2 regions of the Streptomyces sp. NPDC031466 genome follow, and region 2 is predicted to be linked to the other one. Evidence: riboswitches for the same ligand, from Rfam matches in the RefSeq annotation. Region 2 holds a riboswitch; the other holds the start of a gene.
The links. A riboswitch is a leader RNA that binds a small molecule or an ion and turns the genes downstream of it on or off. The one in region 2 is predicted to bind S-adenosylmethionine.
Positions count from the first base shown of each region.

Region 1: another riboswitch for S-adenosylmethionine. It lies ahead of thrC (threonine synthase); the one in region 2 lies ahead of ACZ5GP_RS04520 (aminotransferase class V-fold PLP-dependent enzyme).

Region 1 covers NZ_JBVIJT010000006.1:132,664-139,250, reverse strand. Annotated here, with positions in the region: gene groL (chaperonin GroEL) at 1-1,198, opposite strand, end outside; gene ACZ5GP_RS15905 (cold-shock protein) at 1,553-1,756, opposite strand; gene ACZ5GP_RS15900 (ubiquitin-like small modifier protein 1) at 2,178-2,453, opposite strand; gene thrC (threonine synthase) at 2,524-3,876, opposite strand; SAM riboswitch class I at 3,870-3,998, opposite strand; gene ACZ5GP_RS15890 (glucosyl-3-phosphoglycerate synthase) at 4,172-5,116, shown strand; gene ACZ5GP_RS15885 (alpha,alpha-trehalose-phosphate synthase (UDP-forming)) at 5,170-6,585, shown strand.
Region 2 covers NZ_JBVIJT010000002.1:372,229-378,815, forward strand. Annotated here, with positions in the region: gene qcrB (cytochrome bc1 complex cytochrome b subunit) at 1-1,242, shown strand, start outside; gene trpD (anthranilate phosphoribosyltransferase) at 1,451-2,515, shown strand; SAM riboswitch class IV at 2,603-2,720, shown strand; gene ACZ5GP_RS04520 (aminotransferase class V-fold PLP-dependent enzyme) at 2,911-4,290, shown strand; gene ACZ5GP_RS04525 (Lrp/AsnC family transcriptional regulator) at 4,313-4,594, opposite strand; gene ACZ5GP_RS04530 (rhomboid family intramembrane serine protease) at 4,591-5,325, opposite strand; gene ACZ5GP_RS04535 (hypothetical protein) at 5,481-5,720, shown strand; gene ACZ5GP_RS04540 (NYN domain-containing protein) at 5,754-6,587, shown strand, end outside.

The DNA.
Region 1 (6,587 bases), on a different contig from region 2:
TGCGAACGGCGTCCTCGATGCGGTGCTTGCGCTCCTTCAGCTCGACCTCGGTCGCGGCACCGGCCTTGATGACGGCCACGCCGCCCGCGAGCTTCGCCAGGCGCTCCTGGAGCTTCTCGCGGTCGTAGTCGGAGTCGCTGTTCTCGATCTCGGCGCGGATCTGGTTGACGCGGCCCTGGACCTGGTCGCTGTCACCGGCGCCGTCGACGATGGTCGTCTCGTCCTTGGTGATGACGACCTTGCGGGCGCGGCCGAGCAGGTCGAGACCGGCGTTCTCCAGCTTGAGGCCGACCTCCTCGGAGATGACGGTGCCACCGGTGAGGATGGCGATGTCGCCGAGCATGGCCTTGCGACGGTCACCGAAGCCCGGGGCCTTGACGGCGACGGACTTGAAGGTGCCGCGGATCTTGTTGACGACGAGCGTGGACAGCGCCTCGCCCTCGACGTCCTCCGCGATGATCAGCAGCGGCTTGCCCGACTGCATGACCTTCTCCAGCAGCGGAAGGAGGTCCTTCACGTTGGAGATCTTGGAGTTGACGATCAGGATGTACGGGTCGTCGAGCGACGCCTCCATACGCTCCATGTCGGTGGCGAAGTACGCCGAGATGTAGCCCTTGTCGAAGCGCATACCCTCGGTGAGCTCCAGCTCCAGACCGAAGGTCTGGGACTCCTCGACGGTGATGACGCCTTCCTTGCCGACCTTGTCCATGGCCTCGGCGATCAGCTCGCCGATCTGGGTGTCGGCGGCGGAGATGGAGGCCGTCGAAGCGATCTGCTCCTTGGTCTCGACATCCTTCGCCTGCTCGAGGAGGGCACCGGAGACGGCCTCGACGGCCTTCTCGATGCCGCGCTTGAGGGCCATCGGGTTGGCACCGGCGGCCACGTTGCGCAGACCCTCGCGCACCAGGGCCTGGGCCAGGACGGTCGCGGTCGTCGTGCCGTCACCGGCGACGTCGTCCGTCTTCTTCGCGACCTCCTTGACCAGCTCGGCGCCGATCTTCTCGTACGGGTCCTCGAGCTCGATCTCCTTGGCGATGGACACACCATCGTTGGTGATCGTGGGGGCGCCCCACTTCTTCTCGAGGACGACGTTGCGACCCTTGGGGCCCAGGGTCACCTTGACGGCGTCGGCGAGCTGGTTCATGCCGCGCTCGAGGCCGCGCCGTGCCTCCTCGTCGAACGCGATGATCTTGGCCATGTGAAGTGGTCCTCCCGGACAGGGGTGGAAACGCAAACGGACCGTGCTGGTGCCCGCGACGGACGGACTGCGCACCGTGTGGTTCCTTGCCCCACGCGGCCCGCGGACCTCACCGACCCGATCCAAGTTCTGTCACTCTCACTGGGAGAGTGCTAAGCCCAATGATTAGCACTCGACCCCTGCGAGTGCAAGCGCCTCTCCCGGATCCCGTAGAGTCCCGTGCCGCTTCGGCGAGGTGCGCCGGGGGATCCCGGGGGGCATACCCGCGCCGGGCCGGACGCACACGAGGGGCCCGCACCCCTGATGGGATGCGAGCCCCTCGCGATACTTGCTTCGGTGGTCGATCGCGCCGAGCTAGACGGCGAGCTTGACCATGTCCGCCTGCGGACCCTTCTGGCCCTGCGAGATCTCGAACTCGACTCGCTGACCTTCTTCAAGGGTGCGGTAGCCGTCCATCTGGATCGCGCTGTAGTGGACGAAAACATCCGCACCACCGTCGACCGCGATGAAGCCGTACCCCTTCTCCGCGTTGAACCACTTGACGGTGCCCTGAGCCATGCCTAACTCCCCTATTACTGGCCCTTGCACAGGACCGCACTTCGCGGACCCGGGTCAGACCTCACCCCCCACTGATATGGGGGTGTGCGCCGGAACGCGTCGACCGCCGCTGAATGTATCTGTCCAACTGCCCTCTGCAACAGGTCAATCGGACGAGAAATCCGGGCACGCCTGATCGGTAATATGTGGAGAATTTGCCGAAGTCGGGGCAAGTCGGGCCGGGCAAAAGCCGTAGAAGGCTCGAAAGGGCGACGCGCTTTGGCTACTTCTTGTCGGCAGCGGCCGGACTTCGTATATGCGCCCGACACAAACGGCGAAGCAGCTTCCCCAACTGTACCGCTCTCAACCATGCAGAATTGCCCCCTCCGCTTGTCGTCGGGAGAGGGCAATTCGGGTTATGCAGGGAACTTGCGAAATCGAATCATCCGCCGGCGACGGCCGGAATGATCGACACGCCGGCGCCGTCCGGGGTGGCCGTCTCCAGGCCCTGCTCGAAGCGGACGTCGTCGTCGTTCACGTACACGTTGACGAAGCGGCGCAGCTTGCCCTGGTCGTCCAGGACGCGGGCGGCGATGCCGGTGTGCTTCTTCTCCAGGTCGGCGATGACCTCACCCAGGGTCGCCCCCTCGGCGGCCACCTCGGCCTTGCCGCCGGTGTAGGTGCGAAGGATGGTGGGAATTCGGACGTTCACGCTCATGGGGTTCACCTCGGTAGATCAAAGGGGCGCCCGTCAGGGGCGCAAAGGGGGAAACTCGGGCCCTACGCGGTTAACCGGCCAGGCCCGCGGAACGGAACGCCTCAAGGCTCGGCTTGATCGTCGCGGTGGCCTGCGAGGTCTCGGCGACGGCGTCCAGCGTCTTCAGGCCGTCCCCGGTGTTGAGCACCACCGTGGTCAGGGAGGGGTCGATGAGCCCCGCCTCGACCAGCTTCTTCGTGACGCCCACCGTCACCCCGCCGGCGGTCTCCGCGAAGATGCCCTCGGTCCGCGCGAGCAGCTTGATCGCGTCGACGACCTGCTCGTCGTCCACGTCCTCCACGGCGCCGCCCGTGCGCCGCGCGATGTCGAGCACGTACGGCCCGTCGGCGGGGTTGCCGATGGCGAGGGACTTGGCGATGGTGTTCGGCTTCTGGGGGCGCACGACGTCGTGACCGGCCTTGAACGCGGCCGACACCGGCGAGCAGCCCTCCGCCTGGGCGCCGAAGATCTTGTAGGGCTTGTCGGCGACGAGACCGAGCGCGATCAGCTCCTTCAGACCCTTGTCGATCTTCGTGAGCTGGGATCCGGAGGCGATCGGGATGACCAGCTGGTCCGGCAGCTCCCAGCCGAGCTGCTCGCAGATCTCGTACGCGAGGGTCTTGGAGCCCTCGCCGTAGTACGGCCGCAGGTTGACGTTGACGAAGCCCCAGCCCTCGCCCAGCGGATCGCCGATCAGCTCGGAGCAGAAGCGGTTCACGTCGTCGTAGTTGCCCTCGATGCCGACCAGCTCGCCGCCGTAGACCGCGGCCATGACGACCTTGCCCTGTTCCAGGTCGTGCGGGATGAACACGCAGGAACGGAAGCCGGCCCGGGCGGCGGCGGCGCCGACGGCGCCCGCGAGGTTGCCGGTGGAGGAGCAGGACAAGGTGGTAAAGCCGAAGGCGCGCGCCGCTTCGAGCGCCTGTGCGACGACCCGGTCCTTGAACGAGTGCGTGGGGTTCCCGGAGTCGTCCTTGACGAACAACTTGCCCTGTTGGACGCCCAGTTCACGCGCGAGGTTGTCGGCCTTGACGAGCTTGGTCCAGCCGGGGTTGAGGTTCGGCTTGTCGGCGACGTCGGCGGGCACGGGGAGCAGCGGGGCGTAGCGCCAGATGTTGGCGGGGCCCGCCTCGATCCGCGCGCGCAGCGCCTCGGGGTCGCCGAGGGGAAGGTCGTAGGCCACTTCGAGGGGGCCGAAACACTCGACGCAGGCGAAGATCGGGCCGAGCGGGAAGGTGGTGCCGCATTCCCGGCAGGAGAGGCCCGAGGCGGGACCGAGATCAACGGTCGCGGCGGGGTCAGAAGTCCCGGAGGTCGCGGAGGTCGCGGTGCTTTCGGTGGCGACGGTCTGCACAGCCATGGAGGCGAGGCCCTTTCTCCTCATCTTCCTCGCGACGCATCTCGCCGCGAGACGGAATTGGCACCTTCCCCACCGTGACCTCGCGGTCGGCGGGAGGGTTGCCGGGGCTTCAACGGGCCGTATCCCTCTGCCCCTCTGGATGAGCGGTATTCGATTGTGGGTTTCAGTTGTCGATCTCACGCGGCGACCCCGACATGCGGCGGCGACCGGCGTTGTTCAAGACTGTAACCGACGGCCCGGACCCTTGAGATAGTCGTCCGAACCGCGAGATGGATCACATGACGGCCCGTATGACGGATGACTGGGAAGGACCCTGACCGTGCTGGAAGAGGTCGAGCGCTGGCTGAGCGGGCGTTCCTGGTCGGTGGCCGACCGCCCGCTGGAACGGTTGGCCGCCGCCAAGCGCGCGTCCGGCACCTCGGTGAGCGTCGTCCTGCCCGCGCTGGACGAACAGGAGACGGTCGGCGCGATCGTCTCCGAGATCCGCCGCGAGCTGATCGAGCGGACGCCGCTGGTCGACGAGCTGGTGGTGATCGACTCCGGGTCGTCGGACCGCACGGCGCAGGTGGCGCGGGAGGCGGGCGCGAAGGTCGTCCACCGCGACGAGATACTGCCGCGCCTCGCGCCGCTGCCCGGCAAGGGCGAGGTGCTGTGGCGCTCGCTGCTCGTGACCAGCGGGGACGTCGTCGCGTTCGTCGACGCCGATCTGCGGGAGTTCTCCGCCGATTTCGTCTCGGGGATCGTGGGCCCGCTGCTCACCGACCCCGACGTGGCCTTCGTCAAGGCGATGTACGACCGCCCCCTGGGGGAGGCCGCGGGCCAGGGCGGGCGGGTCACCGAGCTGATGGCGCGGCCCCTGTTGAACATGCACTGGCCGCGGCTCGCCGGCTTCGTGCAGCCGCTCGGCGGCGAGTACGCGGCCCGCAGATCGCTCCTGGAGCGGCTGCCGTTCCCTGTCGGCTACGGCGTGGAGCTGGGCCTGCTCGTCGACGCCCTGCACACGGTGGGCCTGGACGCGCTCGCGCAGGTGGACGTCGGCGTGCGCAAGCACCGCCACCAGGACGGGCAGGCCCTCGGGCGGATGGCGGCGGCCATCTACCGCACGGCGCAGGTGCGGCTCGCGCGCGGCCACCTCGTACGCCCCGAGCTGACGCAGTTCGAGCGGGGTGAGCGGGGTTTCGAGCCGCGGACGTACGCGGTGGACACCCAGGAGCGGCCGCCGATGGCCGGCATCGCGGAGTACGCGCACCGCCGCGTGGCGTGACCGCCGGGCGGTCGCACGTTTGCCCGGCCCCGGGACGGGCTACGTTTGGCCACATGGTCCCCGAGCCCCGAACAGCAGCAGCGCAGGTACTCGTCGCGTCCAACCGCGGCCCCGTCTCGTACACCGTCGGAGAGGACGGGGAGCTGACCGCCAGGCGCGGCGGCGGCGGCCTGGTCTCCGGCCTGAGCGCCATCGGCGACGGCGCGGACGCCCTGTGGGTGTGCGCCGCGCTCGGCGAGGGCGACCGGGAGGCGGTGCGGCGCGGCGTCGCCGAGCCGGGCGTCCGGATGCTCGACATCGACGCGGGCTCCCGCGAGGGCGTGCACACGGCGGCGTACAACGGCATCGCCAACTCGGTCCTGTGGTTCGTGCACCACATGCTCTACCAGACGCCCCTGGAGCCCGCCTTCGGCCCCGAGTTCCGCGCCCAGTGGGAGGCGTACGAGACGTACAACCGCGCGTTCGCCGAGGCGCTGGCGGCGGAGGCGGCGCCGGGCGCGGCGGTCATCGTGCAGGACTACCACCTGACGCTGGTGCCGGGCATGCTGCGCGAACTCCGCGACGACCTGCGGATCGGCCACTTCTCGCACACGCCGTGGGCGCCCGCCGACTACTTCCGGATGCTGCCGGACGACGTGGCCGAACAGGTGCTGCGCGGCATGCTCGGCGCCGACCGGCTCGGCTTCCTGACGGGACGCTGGGCGGACGCCTTCACGGAGTGCTGTGTGCGGCTGCTCGGCGGGACGTCCGGGACGCGCGTGGGCGTGCACGGCCTGGGCGCCGACGCGGACTTCCTGCGCGAGCGCTCGCGGCGGGACGACGTCGAGGAGCGGATGGCGGCGCTGCGGGAGCAGGTCGGCGAGGGCCGCAAGACCATCGTGCGGGTGGACAGGACGGAACTGTCCAAGAACATCGTGCGGGGCATGCGGGCCTACCGGGAGCTGCTGCGGACCCGCCCCGAGTGGCGCGAGCGGGTCGTGCACGTCGCCTTCGCCTACCCCTCGCGGCAGGACCTCGCGGTGTACCGCGACTACACCGCGGAGGTCTCGCGGGTCGCCGAGGAGATCAACGCGGAGTTCGGCACGGACGGGTGGACGCCGGTGCTGCTGCGCGTCGACGACGACTTCGCCCGCTCGCTGGCGGCCTACCGGCTCGCCGACGTGGCGCTGGTCAACCCCATCCGGGACGGCATGAACCTCGTCGCGAAGGAGGTGCCGGTCGTCTCCGACGAGGGGTGCGCGCTGGTGCTCTCGCGGGAGGCGGGGGCGTACGAGGAACTGGGCGAGGACGCGATCCCGGTCAACCCCTACGACATCTGCGCCACGGCCGAGGCGCTGCACGCCGGCCTCTCCATGCCGCCGGCCGAACGGGCCGAACGCACCAAGCGCCTGGCGGCGGCCTCCACGGCACTGCCACCGGCCCAGTGGTTCCTGGAACAGCTCCACGAACTGACAGGCGGCGACGCCTAGCC
Region 2 (6,587 bases):
ATGATGCGCGTGTTCTTCACGGGCGCCTTCCGCAAGCCGCGTGAGGTCAACTGGCTGTTCGGCTTCCTGCTGTTCGTCCTCGGCATGTTCACCGGTTTCACCGGTTACTCGCTCCCGGACGACCTGCTCTCCGGCACCGGTGTGCGCTTCATGCAGGGCGCGATCCTGTCCGTCCCGGTCGTCGGCACGTATCTGTCGATGTTCCTGTTCGGCGGGGAGTTCCCGGGCGGCGACTTCGTGGCGCGGTTCTACTCGGTGCACATCCTGCTGCTGCCGGGCATCATGCTGGGCCTGATGGTGGCGCACCTGATCCTGGTCTTCTACCACAAGCACACGCAGTTCGCGGGCCCCGGCAAGAGCAACAAGAACGTCGTCGGCATGCCGCTGCTGCCCGTGTACATGGCCAAGGCCGGAGGCTTCTTCTTCCTGGTCTTCGGTGTCATCGCGGCCATCGCGGCCATCGCCTCGATCAACCCGATCTGGGCGATGGGCCCCTACCGTCCGGACCACGTGTCCACCGGCGCCCAGCCCGACTGGTACATGGGCTTCGCCGAGGGCCTGATCCGTGTCATGCCGGGCTGGGAGATCAACCTCTGGGGCCACACGCTGGTCCTCGGTGTGTTCATCCCGCTGGTGATCTTCCCGTTGGTCCTCGCGGCCATCGCGGTCTACCCGTTCATCGAGTCCTGGGTCACCGGGGACAAGCGCGAGCACCACATCCTGGACCGCCCGCGCAACGTCCCGACCCGTACGGCCTTCGGTGTCGCGTGGATCACCGCGTACATGATCATGCTCGTCGGTGGCGGCAACGACCTGTGGGCCACGCACTTCCACCTGTCGCTGAACGCGATCACCTGGTTCGTCCGGATCTTCTTCTTCGTCGGACCGGTCATCGCCTTCATCGTCACCAAGCGGATCTGCCTGGGCCTCCAGCGCCGGGACAAGGACAAGGTGCTGCACGGCCGCGAGTCGGGCATCATCAAGCGCCTGCCGCACGGTGAGTTCATCGAGGTCCACGAGCCGCTCGACCAGGGGCAGCTGCACACGCTCACCGCGCACGAGCAGTACGCGCCGGCCGAGATCGGCCCGTCGGTCGACGAGAACGGCGTCGAGCGCAAGGTGTCCGGTTCGCAGAAGCTCCGGGCCAAGCTCTCCCAGGGCTACTACGGGCAGGACAACCAGATCCCCAAGCCCACCGTCGAGGAGTACAAGGAGATCACCAGCGGCCACGGCCACCACTGATCACCTGAAGCTCCACGAGCTCTGACCTCCCCCACTCCCGGCTCCGCCGGAGCGGGGGACCCACATGGTCGCCACGGCGAGAGCCCCGTCCGGTTCATGGACGGGGCTCTTTGCCGTCCCGGCGGCTGGATAGGGTGGACACCGAGGACCCGACCCGGTCGACGCGTCGGGCTCCTCCTTCCCCGACAGACGAACACCAGGAGCGGCCATGAGCGCTGTGACCCCCGCAGGAGGCACGACCGCGGCGGGCCGTTCCTGGCCCGACGTGCTGAACGGCCTGCTCGACGGGCGCGACCAGAGCGCCGACGACACGGCCTGGGCCATGGACCGCATCATGCGCGGCGAGGCCACCGACGCCCAGATTGCGGGATTCGTCGTGGCGCTGCGGGCCAAGGGCGAGACCGTGCAGGAGATCTCCGGCCTGGTCCGCACCATGTACGACCACGCCAACGTGATCGAGGTGCCGGGGCGGACCGTCGACATCGTCGGCACCGGCGGTGACGGCGCCAAGACCGTCAACATCTCCACCATGTCCGCCATCGTCGTGGCCGGCACCGGCGCGAAGGTCGTCAAGCACGGCAACCGCGCCGCGTCCTCGGCCAGCGGTGCCTCCGACGTGCTGGAGAGGCTCGGCGTCAACCTCCAGCTGACCCCCGAGCGGGTCGTGGAGGTCGCCGAGGAGGCGGGGATCACCTTCTGCTTCGCGGTGAAGTTCCACCCGGCGCTGCGACACGCCGGCGCCGCGCGCGGCCAGCTGGGCATCCGGACCGTCTTCAACCTGCTGGGCCCGCTCACCAATCCGGCCCGGGTGCGCGCCCAGGCCGTCGGGGTCGCCGACGCGCGGATGGCGCCGGTCGTCGCCGGTGTCTTCGCCGAGCGCGGCAACTCCTCGCTGGTCTTCCGCGGCGACGACGGACTGGACGAGCTGACGACGACGGCGACCTCCCGGGTCTGGACGGTGCGCGACGGCGCCGTGCGCGAGGAGGCCTTCGACCCGCGCGACGTGGGGATCGACCTGGTGCCCGTCGAGGCGCTGCGCGGCGCCGACGCCGCGTACAACGCCGAGGTGGCGCTGCGGCTGCTCGACGGCGAGAAGGGGCCGGTGCGCGACGCGGTCCTGCTGAACTCGGCGGCGGCCCTGGTGGCCCTCGCGCAGGAGCCGGGGACCCTCACCGAACAGATCCGCACGGGCATGGACCGGGCGGCCGAGTCGATCGACTCCGGGGCCGCCAAGCAGGCCCTGGAGCGCTGGGTGGCGGCCAGCAACCGCTGACCTCCCCGCACCCGTGTGACGCGAGGCGCGGTCCGGATTCTGGACCGCGCCTTGCGCGTCGAAGATCGTGTGGCAAGATGCTGCACAGGTCATGAGTGACAGCGACTACGGCCCCGGCCCGCTGTCCGGCAACCCTCCGTCCGTGGCGGGGTGCCCCGGGTGAAGACCAGGTCGTACGCAGCAAGGCGTATGGCAAGCGCGGACCCCTGGACATCGGTGGATGTCACAGCCCTGGGGTCCTGGTCCTCAAGGGAGCAGTCTCGTGAGCAAGCGAATGTGTTAGGGCCTCGTCGCCCCTTTTCCGCACACCTTCTTCTTTTCGTCACTGCACCGCCGTACCTCTGCCGTACGCGCGTCGACGCAGTGAACTCACTTGTCTCTTACGGGAGTTCGCCATGTCTGTTTCCGCCGTTGCCGCCGACTCGTCCGTCTGCGCCCCGCTGGCCGTCCTCGGCCGGGACGTCACCGTGCCGCTCGTCACCGGCGGGGAGGTGACGTACGCCGCCCTCGACTACGCGGCGAGCGCGCCGGCGCTCCAGCGGGTGTGGGACGACGTGGCCGCGTACGCGCCGTACTACGGCAGCGTGCACCGCGGCGCCGGGTACCTCTCGCAGCTGTCCACCGACCTCTTCGAGAACTCCCGTACGGCCGTCGCGGAGTTCCTCGACTGCCGCGCGGACGACCAGGTCGTCTTCACCCGGTCCACCACCGACTCGCTGAACCTGCTCGCCGCCGCGCTGCCCGCCGGCTGCGAGGTCTTCGTCTTCGAGACCGAGCACCACGCCTCGCTGCTGCCCTGGCGGGACGCCCGCGTCACCTACCTCGACGCGCCGCGCACCCACGCCGAGGCCGTGCGGACCCTGGAGCGGGCACTGGCCGACCGCGAACCTTACGGGCCCGCCCTGGTGTGCGTGACCGGCGCCTCGAACGTCACCGGCGAGCTGTGGCCGGTGCGGGAGCTGGCCGCCGCCGCGCACGCCCACGGCGCCCGCATCGTCCTGGACGCCGCGCAGCTCGCCCCCCACCACCCGGTCTCCGTACGGGAGTTGGACGTCGACTGGGTGGCCTTCTCCGGGCACAAGCTGTACGCGCCGTTCGGCTCGGGCGTGCTCGCGGGACGCTCCGACTGGCTGCGGCAGGCCGAGCCCTACCTCGCGGGCGGCGGCGCCTCGCGGAAGGTGGCGCGACGCCCCAAGGAGGCAGGCGGCGGCGTGGACGTCGAGTGGCACGAGAGCGCCGCCCGCCACGAGGCCGGCTCGCCGAACGTGATCGGCGTCTACTCCATCGCCTCCGCCTGCAAGGCGCTCATCGAGGCCGGCTTCGAGGAGCTGGTCGCCCGCGAGCAGCACTTGATCGCGAAGGTGCGCGAGGGGCTCGCCGAGGTGCCCGCCGTGCGGATCCTCTCGCTCTTCGGTGACGACGCGCCGCGCGTGGGCGTCATCTCCTTCGTGGTGGACGGCTGGAACAGCTCGCACTTCGCCGCCGCGCTCTCCGCCGAGTACGGCATCGGCGTACGCGACGGCCTGTTCTGCGCCCACCCGCTGGTGCGCACCCTGCTCGGCGCCGGGGGCGAGGAGCCCGGCGAGTGCGGCGCTCCCGAGGCCGCACCCGGCGAGAAGTCCCTGAACGCGATCCGCGTGAGCTTCGGCGCGGGCACCCCGGACGAGCACGTCGAGCGGTTCGTGGGCGCCGTCAAGGAACTGGTGGCCGACGGCGCGCGCTGGAGCTACCGCACGCAGGACGGCCGTTGCGTGCCGGACACCGGCGCCGCCTGAGAGGCCCCGGCCACACCGCGGGCTAGGAGTCGAGGCCGATCGCGAACGCCGCCTCCAGGTCGTGCTGCGAGTACGTGCGGAACGCCACGTGGGTGTCCGTCGCCTCCACGCCGGGGATCTTGCTGATCCGTCCGGGGATGACGTCCGCGAGGTCGTCGTGGCGCGGCACCCGCACCATCGCGATCAGGTCGTAGGTGCCGGTCACGGAGAAGACCTCGCTGACCGAGTCGAGCGCGGCGATCGACTCGGCGATCTCCGGAATCCGGTCCACGCTGGTCTTGATGAGCACGATCGCGGTGATCACGGCTGGCTGTCTCCCTCGGTGGCCGGTACTGCTGTGCCTGTCACCTTAGCCTTCCGCGCGGACCACCCCCAGGCGTAGAGAAAGCCCAGCGAGAAGCCGACGAGGTGGGCCAGATAGGCCACTCCGGTGCCCTTGCCGGCCTGCCCCGCCGCCAGCCACTGGAGCGTCACCCAGAACGGCAGCACGAGCCAGGCGGGAAAGCGCAGGGGCAGGAAGAACAGGAACGGGAAGAGGCTGGTGACGCGCGCCTTCGGGAAGAGGCGCAGGAAGGCGCCGAGGACCGCGGAGATCGCCCCGGAGGCGCCGACGAGGGTCTGGTCGGAGCCCGCGTGCGCCGCCGCGTAGGCGAGCAGGGCCAGATAGCCGCAGATGACGTAGAAGAGCGCGTAGGGCAGGTGCCCCATGCGCTGTTCGACCATGGCCCCGAAGACGTACAGGAACAGCATGTTCCCGAGCAGGTGCACCCAGCTGCCGTGCACGAACAGCGCGGTGAACGGGCCCAGGGCGGCCCGTGGGACGCCGCTGAACAGCTCGGCGGGGACCACGCCCCAGCGCTCGAAGTAGGCCTGTTGCGCGGCGAGCAGCTGGTCGCCGGTGCCGTGGGCGGGATTGAACCCGGAGACCGGGGAGATCACGAAGATCAGGCAGCAGGCGGCGATCAGGCCATGGGTCATCGGGGCCGACCGGCCCCCCAGCAGCCGGACCGCCTTCGGGCTCCATGCTTTGATCATGGGCAGAGCATGACGTAACGGGAGCTACCGGCATAGACCGCCATGCCGGGCCGGACACCGCCGCACGGCGACCCTTACAGGCCTTAGGGTTACGGGCGATGCGCCTCGCGGAGCACCGCGGGCGGGCACGCCACCGAGGAAAGCGAACAGCCACGATGACGGTTCCCCTGCCGACCGCCACCACCCGGTGGCGCTGCACGCTCTGCGGCAATCTCACGCGTTTCGACGTGACCCGCACCTCCAAGGTCGTCGAGTATGTGCATCTCGACCTGGCCGGTGAGTCGAACGTCGAGGAACGCGAGGTGGTCAGTGAGACCATCGAGTCGGTGCGCTGCCGCTGGTGCAACGCGGTGGATCAGGTGGAACTCGTGGACAGGCCGGGCACCGACTCCTGAGGGAGCGGGCCCGCACGGCTAGTGGGGTGACGGATGGTGGAGAGCGCGGGCGGGGAGCCGGACGACGGCACCGCTGAGGTGCTCGACCGTCCGCTGCCCGACGGGGTGCGCCGACGGGTCGTGCAGATCGTCTCGGACGGCTTCGGCGGGCTGACCATGGCGGAACTGCCCGCCCAGCTGAGGCAGTACGCCCGCTTCACGCCCACCCGGCGCGCCAAGTTCGCGGCCAACGCCATGGCGGCGGCCCTGGAGGGCGACACCCTCTTCCGCCAGCGCATCGGTGAGCGCCTCAGGGAGGCGCAGGCCGAGCTGGCCGCCGCCCTCGACGCGGGCACCCCGCCGCCGGCCGCCGACCCCCTGGACGTGGCCGCCGCGGCCTTCGTGCTGCGCCCGACCGGCTGGGTGAAGCTGGTGACCGCCGCGGGCGAGGAGGCCCAGCGGGCGGACGCCGAGCGCGTGCAGGAGGAGACCAGGGCCGAGCTGGAGCGGCTGCGCGAGGAGCTGGCCGCCGCCCGCGGCCAGACCAGGGCGGAGACGGAGCGGCTGCGCGCGGAGCTGGAAGCGGCGCGCAGGGAAGCCGAATCGATGCACCGCAAGCTGCGCGGGGCGCTCAGTGACGTCAAGCGCGGCGAGGCGGCGCTGCGCAAGGCGACCGCCGAGACCGAGGCGGTCCGCGCCGAGCAGCAGGCGCTCCTGTCCGCCGCCGAGAGCGAGACGCGGCGGCTCAAGGCACGGCTCGGCGAGACCGAGGCCGCCCTGGAGGCCAGCCGCAGGGCCGTCCGCGAGGGGCGCAGCGTGGAGGACATGCGGGTGCGCCTGCTGCTCGACACGGTCCTGGAGTCGGCCCAGGGGCTGCGGCGCGAGCTG